DNA from 3 places in the Streptomyces sp. NPDC051364 genome. Region 1 is predicted to be linked to each of the others. Evidence: riboswitches for the same ligand, from Rfam matches in the RefSeq annotation. Region 1 holds a riboswitch; each other region holds the start of a gene.
The links. Region 1 has a riboswitch for cobalamin ahead of metE (5-methyltetrahydropteroyltriglutamate--homocysteine S-methyltransferase). Riboswitches for the same ligand answer to the same signal wherever they lie in the genome.

Region 1 (5,317 bases):
TGGGTGGTTGGGCCATGCCGAGCAGCTCGGCGGCACGGCCGAAATGTCTTTCTTCTGCAACAGCCACGAAGCACTGCAGATGCCGGATCAGGTCCACGGCCAGCAACGATATCGGAGATTGATTGATCCGAGATCGATATGGATCTTGGACGGAGACCCGGCGTCGGTGTTGTGCTCACGGGCATGTCCTCGAACTCCTCGAATTTCTCCACCTCGTTGCCGTCCCCCCACCGCGCCCACCGCCTCCGGCGCACCGCCGCGGTGGGCGCGGTGGCCCTCGGCCTCGCGCTGGCCGCCGCGCTCACCGGCTGCGCGGCGGACTCGCGGCCGCCCGCGGCGGCCGGGCCGACCGTGAGCCTGAACGCGTCCGCGTCCGCGTCCGCCCCCGCCGTCGACAGCCGGGAGCGGCTGACCGTCGACGGCGGCACCCGGGAGTACCTGCTGCACCGCCCCGCCGCGGAGGGCGGCGGACCCCGTCCGCTCCTCATCGCCTTCCACGGGCGCGGCGCCGACGCCGAGCACCTGCGGAAGCAGAGCGGACTGGACGGGGCCGCCGAGGCTCGCGGCATGCTCCTCGTGTACCCCGAGGCCCTGGGCAAGGCCTGGGGCGCCGGCACCGCTCCCACCGGGCAGCGGCCGGATCCGGACGCCGATGTCCGGTTCACCGAGGCACTGATCGCCGAGCTCGTGCGCACCGGCCGGGCCGACCCGCACCGGGTCTACGTCGCCGGGTTCTCCAACGGCGGCTCCATGGCCCTGCGGATGGCCGCGCAGCGTCCGGACCTGGTCGCGGGCGCGGCCTCGGTCTCCGGTGAACTGCCCACCGGGGCCGCCGCCGTGAAGCCCACCGGGCCGGTCCCCGTACTGATCGTCTACGGGGCCGAGGACCCCGTACGGCCCCTGGCCGGCCTGCCCAGTCCCGGGCCGGCCGGTCCCGGGGAGGAACCCATCACTGCGACCATGTCCGCCCGGGCGAGCGCGGAGGCGTTCGCCACCGCAGCCGGGGCGGGCGGTCCGGCCGAGGAGGGCAAGCCCGGCTACGACTCCGCCACCTGGCAGCCCGGCCCCGCGGGGGCAGCCGTACGGCTGCTCGTCATGCACGGCGCGGGCCACACCTGGCCCGGCTCGGCCGCTGCGCCGCCCGCAGGCTTCGGCCCCGTCAGCACCGCACTGGATGCGAGCAGCACCCTGCTCGACTTCCTTTCCCCGCAGCGGCGTTGACGGCAGGCATCGCCTCAGAGCGACGCGCATGGCGGCGCACACCACACGAGGGTCCCGGAGTGTGGTGTGCGCCGCCATGGGCGCGGCTGCCCGCCCTCCCTACTGTTCAGCCATGACGAGCCAACTTCCTTTCCTGCGGGAGCGCGTCGCGCTGGTGACCGGCGGCGGCAGCGGCATCGGCCGGGCCTGCGCGATCGCCCTGGCCGAGGCGGGCGCCACCGTGCACGTGGTCGACATCGGCGAGGAATCGGCCCGGAGCGTCGCCGCACTGGTCGGCGGGCAGGCGCACGTGGCCGACCTCGCCGACCCGGCCGCGATAGAGGGGCTGCCCGCCGCGGTGGACATCCTGGTCAACAGCGCCGGCCTGCAACACGTCGCCCCCATCACGGACTTCCCGGCCGAGCGCTTCGCCCGGATCCAGCAGGTGATGGTCACCGCGCCGTTCCTGCTGCTGCGCCACGTGCTGCCGCACATGTACGCGGCCGGCTGGGGCCGGGTGGTCAACATCTCCAGCGTCCACGGGCTGCGCGCGAGCGCCTACAAGTCCGCCTACGTCGCCGCCAAGCACGGCCTGGAGGGGCTGAGCAAGGTCACCGCGCTCGAGGGCGCCCCGTACGGCGTGACCAGCAACTGCATCAGCCCCGGCTACGTGCGTACGCCCCTGGTCGAGGCCCAGATCGAGCAGCAGGCGGCCGCGCACGGCATCGGCCCCGGCGACGTGCTGTCCGAGGTGCTGCTCAACCGGTCCGCGATCAAGCGCCTGATCGAGCCCGAGGAGGTCGCCGCGGCCGCGGTGTGGCTGTGCGGGCCCCATGCCGGGTACCTCACCGGAACCTCGCTCCCCCTCGACGGAGGGTGGACCGCCACGTGAAGCGGGACGGCCACCAAAAATTAACTACCGGTCAGTAGACAGGGAGGGCGGGCATGCGGATTCTGGCCCCGTACATGTCATTTCGGCCAATGAAGCCCATGAGGAGCGCCCCCACATGCGCAGCACCCACGCCCGCATCCGCACGCTCGGAACCGCCACCGGCACGGCCGCGGCCACCGTCGTCCTGATGCTGGCCCCTGCCGCCTCCGCCCAAGCCGCCCCGGTCCCCACCCCGGCCCCGGCTGCCGCCCCGGCCGCGGCGACGGCCTCCGCGCCCGGCGGCAACGCGCTCATCCGCGGTATCGACTACGGCACCTGGAAGCGCGATGTCGCCGCCGTCATGGCCACGGCCCGCCCGTACGTCGAGCAGCGCATCGCCCAGTCGCCCGCCGGCGAGAAGCCCGCGATCGTCCTCGACATCGACAACTCCTCGCTGGAGACGGACTTCCACTGGTTCTGGACGTTCCCGACCCCGGCGATCTCCGAGGTCCGCGACCTGACCGGGTACGCGAACGAGCGCGGCGTCGCCATCATCTTCGTCACCGCCCGACCGGGGATCATCCACTCCCTCACCGAGCACAACCTCAAGGCGGTCGGCTACCCCGTCTCGGACCTGTACGTCCGGGACCTGCCCGATCTCTTCAGCGAGGTCAGCACCTACAAGACGGCCAAGCGCGCCGAGATCGAGGCCCGCGGCTACACGATCATCGCCAACATCGGCAACAACAACAGCGATCTGGTCGGCGGGCACGCGGAGCGCACCTTCAAGCTGCCGGACTACGACGGCAAGCTCTCTTAGTCGCTTTTCGGCCCCGCTGCCAAGGGTCCCCGCCGCCGGCCGCCTGCACACAGAGGCGGCCGGCGGCGGCGCACCGGGGGGCGGGGCGTCTCATTGCCGTGTCCGCATGGTGATCACACCTGTCCGCCGCCCGGCGGCTGCCCTTAGGCTGACTCCGCAGCTGGTTCGCCCCGTCCTCCAGGCGGGATGCGTCGCAAGAGGGAACCCGGTGGGAATCCGGGACTGCCCCGCAGCGGTGAGCGGGAACGACCGCCGTCATACGCACTGGGCCCGGACGGGTCTGGGAAGCGACGGCCAGTAGGAGTCTCGTACGACGAGACGTGCCCGCGAGTCCGAAGACCTGCCCGTTGCCCGCACGCGACCGTTCGCGTGCGGTGATCCCGGTGACTTCGTGGGCGGGTCGGCGTGCACATTCAGGCGGGCACAGGTGGTCCGTCCGGTTCGTCACTCCTTCGCCCCGGTTTCCCCGGGATCCGTCGCAAGACGCGCACACGCATGCTCGCGAAGGAGAGTCACGTGACAACCGAGTCCGCTGCCACGGCCGTACGCGCCACCGTGTACGGATACCCCCGCCAGGGGCCGAACCGGGAACTGAAGAAGGCCGTCGAGGGCTACTGGAACGGCCGCGTCGGCGCCGCCGCCCTCCGGGAGACCGCCCGCGAACTGCGCCGGAGCGCCTGGCAGCAGCTGGCAGATGCCGGAATCCACGAGGTCCCGACCGGCGACTTCTCGTACTACGACCACGTACTGGACACCAGTCTCATGGTCGGCGCCGTCCCCGCCCGCCACCGCGCCGCCGTCGAGGCCGACCCTCTGGACGGGTACTTCGCGATGGCCCGCGGCACGCAGGATGTGGCGCCGCTGGAGATGACCAAGTGGTTCGACACCAACTACCACTTCCTCGTCCCGGAGTTGGGGCCGGACACCGTCTTCACCGCCGACCCCGCCAAGCAGGTGGCGGAACTGCGCGAAGCCCTTGCGCTCGGGCACCGCGCCCGGCCCGTCCTGCTGGGACCGGTCACGTACCTGCTGCTGGCCAAGCCCGCCCCCGGCGTCTGCGACGACTTCGTGCCGCTCACGCTGCTGGACCGGCTGCTGCCCGTGTACGCCCAGGTGCTGGCCGAGCTGCGCGCGGCCGGGGCCGAGTGGGTGCAGCTCGACGAGCCCGCCCTGGTCCAGGACCGCACCCCCGCCGAGCTGAACGTCGCCACCCGCACCTACCGGGAGCTCGGCGCCCTGACGGAGCGCCCGAAACTGCTCGTCGCCTCGTACTTCGACCGGCTGGGCGAGGCCCTGCCCGTCCTCGCCAAGGCCCCCGTCGAAGGCCTGGCGCTCGATTTCACCGGGGCCGCCGCCGCGAACCTGGCGGACCTCGCCGCGGTGGGCGGGCTGCCGGGCAAGCGCCTCGTCGCCGGCGTGGTCGACGGCCGCAACATCTGGATCAACGACCTCCAGAAGTCGCTGACCACCCTGGGCACCCTGCTCGTCCTCGCCGGCCGGGTCGACGTCGCCGCGTCCTGCTCGCTGCTGCACGTCCCGCTGGACGCCGCCGTCGAACGCGACATCGACCTGCAGATCCGCCGCTGGCTGGCCTTCGCCCGGCAGAAGACCGCCGAGATCGCCACCCTCGCCCGCGGCCTCGGCCAGGGGCCCGCCTCGATCGCGGCCGAACTCGCCGCCAACCGCGCCGACCTGGCCTCCCGTTCGAACTCCCCGCTCACCTGCGACCCCGCGGTACGGACCCGTACGGCGGCGATCGGCGAAGCCGATGCCCGCCGTGCCCAGCCGTACGCCGAACGCTCCGCCGCCCAGCGCGCCCTCCTGGGCCTGCCGCTGCTGCCGACCACGACCATCGGCTCCTTCCCGCAGACCGCCGAACTCCGCACCGCCCGCGCCGACCTGCGCTCGGGCCGGATCGGCACGGCCGGCTACGAGGAGCGCATCGAGGACGAGATCCGCGAGGTCATCGCCTTCCAGGAGAAGGCCGGCATCGACGTCCTCGTGCACGGCGAGCCAGAACGCAACGACATGGTGCAGTACTTCGCGGAGCAGCTCACCGGGTACCTGGCCACCCGGCACGGCTGGGTCCAGTCGTACGGCACCCGTTACGTCCGCCCGCCCGTCCTGGCCGGGGACATCTCCCGTCCCGATCCGATGACCGTGCGCTGGACGACGTACGCCCAGGCGCAGACGGCCCGGCCGGTCAAGGGCATGCTGACCGGCCCGGTCACCATGCTCGCGTGGTCCTTCGTACGGGACGACCAGCCGCTCGGGGACACGGCACGGCAGGTGGCGCTCGCCCTGCGCGACGAGGTCGGGGACCTGGAGGCCGCGGGCACTTCGGTGATCCAGGTGGACGAGCCCGCGCTGCGGGAGACGCTGCCGCTGCGCGCCGCCGACCGTGCGGAATACCTGGCGTGGGCCAC
Region 2 (5,317 bases), on a different contig from region 1:
TACGGCGGGCCGCACTTCGGGATCCGTGGCCGGATCGGACTCCCCCTCGACGGGGGCGCCCGGCTCGCTCGGCGCGCCGGACCCGGTGCGCTCGAGGGCGGCGGCCGCCGCTGCGGCCGTCGTGACGGGGGGACCGGACGCGAACAGGCACAGCAGCACGACACAGGCCGCCGAAAGGGCCCTGGCCAGTGCCGTGCGTGCATGCCGTGTCCCGCTCATGCGAGGGGTCTGCCCCGATACGCCGGGTGACTCCCCGACCGGACCGCAGAAGCCCCCGACCGGGGGACGAAGACACCCCCCTCGGATGACAGGAAGCCGAGGCGGCTGCCGGTGCGCGGGGCGGTCGGGGGCGGTCGGGGGCGGTGCCGGCGGGGTCAGCCGGTGCGGTGGCGGCCGGTCAGCCGCGCCAGGACCGTGGTCTCACCGCTGACCAGCCGCAGTTGGGCCCGCCCGGGCCGCTGGCCGCGACCGCTGAAACCGCCGGGCGAGACACGGTCGACGGTGAAGACGGCGGTACGGCCGTCCGCGCGCGCGATCTCGACGGTCAGCCCGCGTCGCAGCTCGGCGAGGTGCAGGTCGGCGGCCGTGACCACGGCGGTGCCGACCGAGCCCGGGGCCGGGGTGTCGTGGTCCCAGGAGGCCTCGTCCCCGTCCCCGCCCAGCGGCAGGTCGACCCCCAGACTCGGGATGTGCAGCCGCAGCGGTCGTGCGGCCCGCAGCGGTGTGATGCCGGCGGCCCGCGCGGGTCGGGGCCCCTTGGCTGCGGCGTGCTGTCCGGAGTGCTCCAGCTGCTCGACGAGTCGGCGGTGACCGGACAGGCCCAGGGCCCGCGAGGGCAGCGCGTCGGCGGCGGTGGCGGCGGTGGGCCGCGCGCCCTCGGTGCTGCGCAACATCCCTATGCCGGTGCCCAGCAGAGCCACTGTCAGCACGCCGACCACCCACTTGGCGCGGGGCATGGAATTCCCTCCTGGTCCGATCCCCCCGGCTCCGGCGGCCGGGTCTCCTGAGAGCAGTGGAACCCCTCGCTGCCCGTCAGTACCGGTTACAACGCCGAAGACTGACGCGACGTCACAGGCGTGTCGACACTCCGCCCCGGACGTCTTCCCAGCTGGTGACGGGTGCACCGCCCCTGTCCCGAGGATTGCGCCGGATACGGCCGAACGAGTGCACCACGCACCGCGCACGGGTGGACGGCAGACCGGCTACTGCGGCCGCGCAGCGCCGTCGGGGTCGTTGAGGATCAGCTCGGCCAACCTCAGCAGACGCCGGAAGTGCGTGCATGCCGCGTCGTGCGGGGATGGCAGCGAGGCCCAGCGGCGCAATTCCGGCAGACACTCCTCGACCGCATCCAGCCGGTACCGGTCCAGACGGCCGCCGGCCATCAGGTACAAGAGGACGTGCCCGCACACCACGATGTCGAGGCCGGCCGCCCCGGTGGCCCCCGGCGGCAGTTCGGGAACCGGCCCGGCGTGAGCGCGCCAGAGCCGGGCGACCTCGTGGACCGCCGCCCGATGCCCGTCGGGCCCGGGCCAGCGGGGCCCCCGAAAGAACTCCGTGTCGGCGGCCGAGGGACGCTGCCGGTGCAGGATCCGCTTCTCCTCGCGCCGCCGCTCGGCGAACGCGGCCCGCTCGGCAATCCCCGCGTCCCGGCTCGACTCGAGCTTCTTCAGCGCCCGCAGCAGCGCGTCCCCGTCCCGGTCCAGGTCCCCGACGGTGCCGAGGTAGGACCAGGTCGCCTGGAACCCGAAGGGCTTGAACAGGACGACGGCGCTGCGCAATGCGCTCCGCCGGCGGGCGTGCGGCAGCGTGTGGTCCCGCACCCGGCGGGCGTACACGCTGAAGCTCATGGACCCGACCCTGTGAGTCCGGGGCGGCGCACCCGGGGCCGGGGAGGGTCAGACGAGGACGAAAACGATCGCCGCCGCCCCCATGAGGGCGGCGGCGAGGTGGATGGCCGGGTGGCCGTAGTCGCCGAACCAGAGGTGGCGGGCCAGGCCGCCGAGGGCGGCCAGGGCCGTGATGATGCCGACCTGGGCCAGCAGCGTGGCGGCGGTGAAAGGGGCCAGGAGCAGCAGAACGGTGTTGAGCCAGAACGGGACGGCGCCCGTCCAGCCGCGCCATTCCCAGATCGCCGTCTGCATGTACTACCGGCCCCCTCATCGTCAGCTCGCGGGCTGTACAGCCTCCTGGGGTGCGGCGGCCGGGGCAAGGGCCCGTTCGGCAAGAAAACCGAAGGCCAGGCCGAAAGTCGTCCACATCGCGACCTGGATGGCCACGGTCGCGAGGCGGAACTGCCAGATCAGGGCGGCCGGGAAGTCCGCCGGGACCTCGTTGATGCCGGGCAGGGCCGCGTAGGCGATGGCGACCACCGCGACGAAGCCGACCGAGGCGACGATCGAGGCGTTCCAGTTCCCGAGCTTGGGCGCCAGGCGCCGGCCCAGGATGAGCGCGCCCGCCGACAGCAGCGCGCTCAACGCGATCATCAGGATGTAGAGGGTGGTCCTCCGGACGACGGTGTCGGGGTCCCCGACGGCCGGCGGGTTGGACGGGTACTTGAGGAACGGCACCAGGTTGAAGGCGACGAACAGGCCGCCCGAGACCAGCAGGGCCGTGGCCCGAGGGCCGAAGCGGCCGATCCGGCCCAGGGCGTAGCAGAACACGAGCGCGGCGATCCCGCCGAGCGCGATCCCGTACAGGAGCGTGCCGGTGCCAAGGCCTGCCGTGGCCTGGAGGGCCCGGCTGACCGGGGCCGCCTCCTCGCCGTGCTCGTGGGCGGCGTGGCCCGCCTCCTCGATGGCGATCGCCGCGTCGACCTTGGCCTCACCGAGGACGTACGCGACGAGGAACGCCGCCACGCCGGCGAGCAGTCCGGCCAGCATGCCCCGCACCAGCAGGACGCGGGGGGAGATGGAGTTCATGGTTCGGTTCTTCCCTTGCCGAGGCGGAGATCAGTGGCAGGGGAAGCCGAGGAGGTGGCGACCGTCGTGCATCCACTCGTGGACGGTGTCGCCCTCGAAGAGCGCGGTGGCGCCCTGCTCGGCACCGACGAGGTAGAGCAGGACCAGCATCAGGACGCCGACGAACAGGGCCCAGGGGGCGAGCGCGGAGAGCGAGATCGGGGTGACGGCAGGGGCCGTCGTGGGCACGGCGGAGTGAGCCATGGCAGAACCTCCAGAGGGAACACGCGTCCCGGTCAGTGGTGCTAGCGACGACATGGCGGGTCTGACTTCTCCTCCCCCTCCGGGAGGATTCACAGTGGCGCGACCGTGCCGGATTTTCACCGGTACTTCCGTCATACCGTCGTCTTTTTTAGGTTGTCGTCCGAGACCGTACCGCGTTTACGCTCCCCTTATGAAGAGCGACGTAGTACGAGTTCAGTTCGTGAGACGTCCATTCGAGGACGCCTCACGACAGGTGCGCTTCGGCCACGGCGACCCCTGCCCGCAGTACGCGGGCCTGCAGGGCCCGGACACGGGGGAGTGGGCCGGGCGGACCCTGGACGAGGTCGCCGCCGAGGATCCGGCCGCCGTCCGGAGCTGGCTGGCGGACCCCGACTACGCGCCGCCCGGCGGGGAGTCCGTCACCGCGCTGATCGCCCGCGTCGGCGCCGCCCTCGCCGCCCTGCCCACCGGCACGCATCGCGCCGTGGTCGACCAGGCCGTCGTCCGGGCGGCCGTCGTGTCCGCGCTGGAGCTGCCGGCCGCCGCTTTCTGGCGCCTCGACGTACGGCCGGACACGGTGACCAGCCTCACCGGGCGGCTGGGGCGGTGGAACCTTCAGCTCGGACAGCCGGTCGGGAAGTAGCCGGAGCAGAACGGGCCGCAGGCAGCAGAACGGCCCGGACCCCGCGACGCGGTCCGGGCCGAACGTATGCGGGAGCCGTTACGCGACTTACGCGACTCAGGCGACGATCCAGTCGCTCGTCGCGATCACCGGCTGCACGCCGTCGCGGTGCACGGTGCCCTCGATCAGGCCGTACATCCGGTCCGCCGCGAAGTAGACCTCGTTGTCGTTCTTGAGGCCGAAGGGCTCCAGGTCGACGAGGAAGTGGTGCTTGTTGGGGAGGTTCAGGCGTACCTCGTTGACCCGCGGGCAGTGGTCGAGCACCCGCTCGGCCATCTGGTTGAGGGTCTGCTGCAGCGAGTACGAGTAGGTCTCGGCGAACGCTTCCAGCATGTTCTTGCGGACCTTCTTGTACGACTGGTCCCAGTCGTACGCGGAGTCGTCCGCGGCCAGCGCCGAGTGCGCCCAGCGCGCGGTGACCTTGGTCGCCAGGATGCGGTCGTACGCCTCCTTGAGCGTCGTGTACTTGTCCTTGATGTAGCCGTGGAACTCGGAGTTGGTCGAGTTCATCACCGTCAGGTCCTTCAGACCCGAGATGACCTGCAGGCCGGTCGTCTCGCTGTACGTGATCTGCGCGGTGCGCACCTCCTGGCCCTTGCGGACGAAGGAGTGCTGCTCCTTGCGCGTCGGGACCGGGATCCGCTCCCAGACGTACTCCTCGATCCGGATCTGCGCCTCGCGGATCGGCGACTGGGAGGAGACGAAGTGCTTCGCGAGCAGGATGCCGAAGGCCTCGGGGGAGGCGATCCCGTGCTCCTTGCCGAAGGCGTACACCGTGTTCTTGGTGGTGTCCGTGGGCAGGCAGTTGGCGTTGTCGCCGGTCAGGTGGACGTCGCGGAACTCGCCGCGGAGCGCGACCGAGACGTTGAGGTCGCGGATCTCGTGCCAAGACCCGTCGCCGCCCTTGCGGGTGACCTTGACGATGCGGTTCTCGGCCTTGCCGTACTGGTTCTGCGCCAGGACGTGCTTGCTCATGGTGTCTTCCTTCGGTGCCTCGGGAACACGGAGTCCGGTGGTCTGGATCCCGTACGCCCGGCGTCCAGCGCCGCCCCCGACCGCAGGACGTCCCGCTCCCCGCCGTTCGGCCCCGAGGGGCCGCCCCGGGACTGACGTGCATCCCGGTCCGTAGGTGCTGCTTCGGATTGCAACATGCGCGAACGGCGTTGTTACCCGTACAGATCGTCCGAACACCGGCACCCACGGCTTGGGCGACCGCACAGCGCAGCAGGTCAGACGGTGTGCGTATCCGCGACCGACAGCGCCTCGTCGAGGATCGCGAGGCCCTTGGCCACGTCCTGCGGGCCGATGTTGCAGGGCGGGGCGATGTGGATGCGGTTGCCGGCGGTCAGCGGCCACAGCCCGCCCTTCTTGCAGGCGGCGGCGAACTCGGCCATCGGCGCGTTGTCCGCCCCGGAGGCGTTGTACGGGACGAGCGGCTCGCGCGTCTGCCGGTCCCGTACGAGCTCCAGGGCCC
Region 3 (5,317 bases), on a different contig from region 1:
GTCCCAGACCGGGCGGACGCCGAGCAGGGCCAGCGCCTCGGCGACGTCGTCGCCGGAGGTGCGCATCGCGCTCGTGCCCCAGAGGGACAGCCCGACGGAGGCCGGCCACTCGCCGTTGTCCGTGCGGTAGCGGGTGAGGAGGGAGTCGGCCAGGGCCTGGCCCGTCTCCCACGCGAGGCGGGACGGGACGGCCTTCGGGTCCACGGAGTAGAAGTTCCGGCCCGTGGGGAGGACGTTCACCAGGCCCCGGAGGGGGGAGCCCGAGGGGCCCGCCGGGACGAAGCGGCCGTCCAGGGCCGAGACGACGTGGGCGATCTCGTCCGTCGTGCCGGCCAGCCGCGGGACGACCTCCCGGGCCGCGAAGTCCAGTACGGCCGCCACGTCCGCCGAGTGGCCGGCGGCGAGCGAAGCCACCGCCTCCGGGGCCCAGTTCGCGTCCTCCATCGCCTGCACCAGCGCGCGGGCCGCCGCCTCCGCCTCGTCGGCGGTCGTACGGGTGGCCGCGGACTCGTCCAGGCCGAGCGCCTCGCGCAGGCCGGGCAGGGCCGTCGTACCGCCCCAGATCTGACGGGCGCGCAGGATCGCGAGGACCAGGTTGACCCGGGCCTCGCCGGTCGGGGCGCCGCCCAGGACGTGCAGGCCGTCGCGGATCTGGGCGTCCTTGACCTCGCACAGCCAGCCGTCGACGTGCAGCAGGAAGTCGTCGAAGCCCTCGTCGTCCGGGCGCTCCTCCAGACCCAGGTCGTGGTGGAGCTTCGCGGCCTGGATCAGGGTCCAGATCTGGGCGCGGATGGCCGGCAGCTTGGCCGGGTCCATCGCCGAGATCTGCGCGTACTCGTCCAGGTGCTGCTCCAGGCGCGCGATGTCGCCGTACGACTCCGCGCGCGCCATCGGCGGCACCAGGTGGTCGACCAGGGTGGCGTGCACGCGGCGCTTGGCCTGCGTGCCCTCGCCCGGGTCGTTGACCAGGAAGGGGTAGATGAGCGGCAGGTCGCCGAGCGCGGCGTCGGGCGCGCAGGCCGCCGACAGGCCGGCGTTCTTGCCCGGCAGCCACTCCAGGTTGCCGTGCTTGCCCAGGTGGATCATCGCGTCGGCGCCGAAGCCGCCGTCCTCGGCGCGCGCCTGGATCCAGCGGTAAGCGGCCAGGTAGTGGTGCGACGGCGGCAGGTCCGGGTCGTGGTAGATCGCGATCGGGTTCTCGCCGAAACCGCGCGGCGGCTGGATCAGGATGAGCAGGTTCCCGCGGCGCAGGGCCGCGAGGACGATGTCGCCCTCCGGGTTGGCGGAGCGGTCCACGAACATGTTGCCCGGGGCCTCGCCCCAGTGCTGCTCCACGCTGCCCCGCAGCTCGGCGGGGAGCTCGGCGAACCACCGCTTGTAGTCGGCGGCCGGGATGCGGACCGGGTTGCGGGCCAGCTGCTCCTCGGTCAGCCAGTCCTGGTCGTGGCCGCCGGCCTCGATCAGGGCGCGGATCAGCTCGTCGCCGTCGCCGGAGACCAGGCCCGGGATCTCCTCGACGGGGCCGAAGTCGTAGCCGCCCGCGATGAGGGTGCGCAGCAGCTCCACGGCGCTGGCCGGGGTGTCGAGGCCGACCGCGTTGCCGATGCGGGAGTGCTTGGTGGGGTACGCGGAGAGGACGAGCGCGAGCTTCTTGTCGCGCCGCTCGATGTGCCGGAGGCGGGCGTGCCGGACGGCGATGCCGGCGACGCGGGCAGCGCGCTCGGGGTCGGCCACGTAGGCGGGCAGGCCGTCCTCGTCGAGCTCCTTGAAGGAGAACGGGACGGTGATCAGACGGCCGTCGAACTCGGGCACGGCGACCTGCGTCGCGGCGTCGAGCGGGGACAGGCCCTCGTCGCTCTCCTCCCAGGCGCTGCGCGAGCCGGTCAGGCACAGGGCCTGCAGGATCGGGACGCCGAGCGCGGCCAGCGCGCCCGCGTCCCACGACTCGTCGTCGCCGCCCGCCGAGGCGGTGGCGGGCTTGGTGCCGCCGGCCGCGAGGACGGTGGTGACGACCGCGTCAGCCGACTCCAGCGCGGCGATCAGGTCCGGCTCCGGAGCGCGCAGGGAGGACACGTAGAGGGGGAGCGCCTGGGCGTCCTGGGCCTCGATCGCATCGCACAGGGCGTGCACGAAGGCGGTGTTGCCGCTCATCTGGTGGGCGCGGTAGTACAGCACGGCGATCCGCGGACCCTCGGTGGTCCCGGGCGTGCGCTCCAGCGGGCCCCAGGTCGGCGCGGCGGCCGGCGGCTCGAAGCCGTGGCCGGTGAGCAGCACGGTGTCGGAGAGGAACCGGGCCAGCTGGTCCAGGTTGGCGGGGCCGCCGTGGGCGAGGTAGCCGTGCGCCTCGGCCGCGATGCCGATCGGGACCGTGGAGGCCTCCATCAGCTGGGCGTCCGGGGCCTGTTCGCCGGTCAGGACCACCACCGGGCGGGTCTGGGCCGGCGCCAGGAGCAGGTCGAGGCCGTCCTGCCAGGCGCGCAGGCCGCCGAGGAGGCGTACGACGACCAGGTCGACGCCGTCGAGCAGCCCGGGCAGGTCGTCGAGGGGAAGGCGGGACGGGTTCGCGAACCGGTACGGCACGGGGCCGTCCGCGGCGCGGGCGCTGAGCAGATCGGTGTCGGACGTCGACAGCAGCAGGATCATGCGGCGGCAGGCCTTCCTCGGGGTTTCCGCGCCCCGGGCAGTGAGGACAGCGGGAGTTCCTGACTCACCCGGCGGATTGCTCTGCAGGGTTCACAGTGGCGGGACCGCGCCGGATTCGCACCGGGCTTCCTCCCGGCGGGCCATGTGGCTCCGCCGCTGGTCATCTTAGGTGGCGATCTCCCTGACCGGGAGTGGGGGTGGCCCGCGCCCGGGCGCCCGACCGGCGGACCCGCCCCCGCCCCCCGACCCCCCGCGCGCCCCCCCCGCTCCGCGGAGCGCCGAGCCCGCCCGCGCACCACCGCTGCGCGGAGGGGTGGGTGGTGACGGCCACAGGTCGGGGCGGGGGAATCGTGGGTATGCTCGCCGCCATGCCGCCCCAGCCCCCCTCCGCCGCATCGCGGGACGAACCCGTCATACGCGACCGCGGTGACGCCTGCCCCGGTGCGCTGCGGCTGCACGCCGCGGACGACGGGTTCCTGGCCCGGGTCCGGGTACCCGGCGGGATGCTCGACGCGGACGCGGCCTCGCTGCTGGCCGATGCCGCGGAGCGGCTCGGCGACGGGCACATCGACCTCACCTCCCGCGGCAATGCGCAACTGCGCGGCCTCGGGGCGGGCTGCGGCGGCGAACTGCAGTCCGTGCTCGTCCGCGCCGGCCTGCTGCCCGCGCCCACCCACGAGCGCGTCCGCAACATCGTCGCCTCGCCGCTGACCGGCCTCGACCGGCGCGGCCTGCCCGACGTGGCGCCCTGGGTCGCAGAGCTGGACCGGCTGCTGTGCACGAGCGCGCCCGCGGCCGGGCTGTCCGGCCGCTTCCTGTTCGCCCTCGACGACGGCCGCGGCGACGTCACCTCCCTCGCCGCGGACGTGAACCTGGTCGCCCGGGACGCCGACCGAACCCTGCTGTGGACGGCCGATCCGGCGGACGCCCTGCTCGTGGCCGCGGCCGACGCGCCCCGGGCCGCCCTCGTGGCCGCCGCGTACTTCCTCGACGCCGTCCGGGAAGCCGGTACCCGGGCCTGGCGGGTTGCCGAGCTGCCCGCCGAACATGCCCTGCTCTCCGGTGAGTTGGGTGTGCGGCTGGCCGCCGCCGGGATCGAGGCCGCCCTCGTACGGGAAGACGCCCGGCGCTCCCCGGCCCCTGAGCCCGGCATCGTCGAAGGGCCCCACGGCACCGCCGCGCTCAGCGTCCTCGCACCGCTGGGCCGCCTGACCACCGCGCAGTGGCGCCTGCTGGCCGGCCTCACGGGCCGCATCCGCCTGACCCCCTGGCGCGGCATCGTCGTCCCCGGCCTGCCCGCCCGCGCCGCAGCACAAGAGCTGGCCGCCCTCGCCGAGGCCGGGCTGGTCACCGCCCCTGACGACCCCTGGCGGTCCGTCACCGCCTGTACCGGACGCCCCGGTTGCGCCAAATCCCTCGCGGACGTACGCGCCGACGCGCGCGCCGCCGTCACCCGTGCGACCGGCCCCCTGCCCGTGCACTGGTCCGGGTGCGAACGCCGGTGTGGGCACCCCCGCGGTACCGCGTGGGTGGACGTGGTCGCCACACCCACGGGCTACGACCTCTCTGCGGCCGGCCGCACCCCGCGCCGCGGCCTCCAGACCTCCGAACTTCCCGCGGCCCTCGCGGACGCACGCCGCACCACCTCCCACGACGCAGCGAAGAAATGAGCGAGTACACAGTGTTCGAGTACGAGAAGGACGGCGCGGCGATCTACCGCCAGTCCTTTGCCACGATCCGCGCCGAGGCGGACCTCTCCGGGCTGCCCGCCTCCGTCGCCCAGGTCGCGGTACGCATGATTCACGCCTGCGGAATGACCGACCTGCCCCAGGACCTCGGCTACACCCCCGACGTCGTGCTGCGCGCGCGTGCCGCCCTGACCGCCGGCGCGCCGATCCTCTGCGACGTGCAGATGGTCGCCAGCGGGGTCACCCGCAAGCGGCTGCCCGCCGACAACGAGGTGATCTGCACCCTCTCCGACCCGGCCGTGCCCGCCCTCGCCGCGAAGATGGGCACCACGCGCAGCGCCGCCGCCCTCGAAGTCTGGCGCGACCGCGGCCTGCTGGAGGGCTCCGTGATCGCCGTCGGCAACGCGCCGACCGCGCTGTTCCGGCTGCTCGAGATGATCGAGGAGGGCGCCCCGCGCCCCGCCGCCGTCATCGGCGTCCCGGTCGGCTTCATCGGCGCCGCCGAGTCCAAGGACGCGCTCGCCGCCCACGTCTCCGGCCTCGACCACCTGATCGTGCGCGGCCGGCGCGGCGGCAGCGCCATCGCGGCCGCCGCCGTCAACGCGATCGCGAGCGAGGAAGAATGAGCAGCGCAGCCAGCACCGCAGCCCGCACCGGAAAGCTGTACGGCGTCGGGCTCGGCCCCGGCGACCCCTCCCTGATGACCCTCCGGGCCGTCCAGGTCATCGCCGAGGCCGATGTCGTCGCGTACCACAGCGCCCGCCACGGCCGCTCGATCGCCCGCTCGATCGCCGCCGAGCACCTGCGCGCGGACCACGTCGAGGAGCCGCTGGTCTATCCGGTCACCACCGAGACCACCGACCACCCAGGCGGCTACCAGGGGGCGATGGAGGAGTTCTACGAGGAGTCCGCCGCCCGGCTGGCCGCGCACCTGGAGGCCGGCCGGACCGTCGCCGTGCTCGCCGAGGGAGACCCGCTCTTCTACG

Region 2: another riboswitch for cobalamin. It lies ahead of AB0M76_RS02245 (CbtB-domain containing protein); the one in region 1 lies ahead of metE (5-methyltetrahydropteroyltriglutamate--homocysteine S-methyltransferase).
Region 3: another riboswitch for cobalamin. It lies ahead of cobN (cobaltochelatase subunit CobN); the one in region 1 lies ahead of metE (5-methyltetrahydropteroyltriglutamate--homocysteine S-methyltransferase).

The regions. Positions count from the first base shown of each region.
Region 1 covers NZ_JBFBAH010000022.1:101,832-107,148, reverse strand. Annotated here, with positions in the region: gene AB0M76_RS32170 (LysR family transcriptional regulator) at 1-97, opposite strand, end outside; gene AB0M76_RS32165 (PHB depolymerase family esterase) at 184-1,221, shown strand; gene AB0M76_RS32160 (3-hydroxybutyrate dehydrogenase) at 1,334-2,092, shown strand; gene AB0M76_RS32155 (HAD family acid phosphatase) at 2,208-2,891, shown strand; cobalamin riboswitch at 3,036-3,254, shown strand; gene metE (5-methyltetrahydropteroyltriglutamate--homocysteine S-methyltransferase) at 3,408-5,317, shown strand, end outside.
Region 2 covers NZ_JBFBAH010000001.1:459,058-464,374, forward strand. Annotated here, with positions in the region: gene AB0M76_RS02220 (hypothetical protein) at 1-219, opposite strand, end outside; gene AB0M76_RS02225 (class F sortase) at 375-956, opposite strand; gene AB0M76_RS02230 (hypothetical protein) at 1,203-1,847, opposite strand; gene AB0M76_RS02235 (hypothetical protein) at 1,896-2,141, opposite strand; gene AB0M76_RS02240 (CbtA family protein) at 2,163-2,918, opposite strand; gene AB0M76_RS02245 (CbtB-domain containing protein) at 2,949-3,161, opposite strand; cobalamin riboswitch at 3,198-3,347, opposite strand; gene AB0M76_RS02250 (histidine phosphatase family protein) at 3,382-3,804, shown strand; gene pucL (factor-independent urate hydroxylase) at 3,901-4,818, opposite strand; gene AB0M76_RS02260 (aspartate aminotransferase family protein) at 5,073-5,317, opposite strand, start outside.
Region 3 covers NZ_JBFBAH010000002.1:46,555-51,871, forward strand. Annotated here, with positions in the region: gene cobN (cobaltochelatase subunit CobN) at 1-2,643, opposite strand, end outside; cobalamin riboswitch at 2,676-2,817, opposite strand; gene cobG (precorrin-3B synthase) at 3,012-4,313, shown strand; gene AB0M76_RS04115 (precorrin-8X methylmutase) at 4,310-4,957, shown strand; gene AB0M76_RS04120 (precorrin-2 C(20)-methyltransferase) at 4,954-5,317, shown strand, end outside.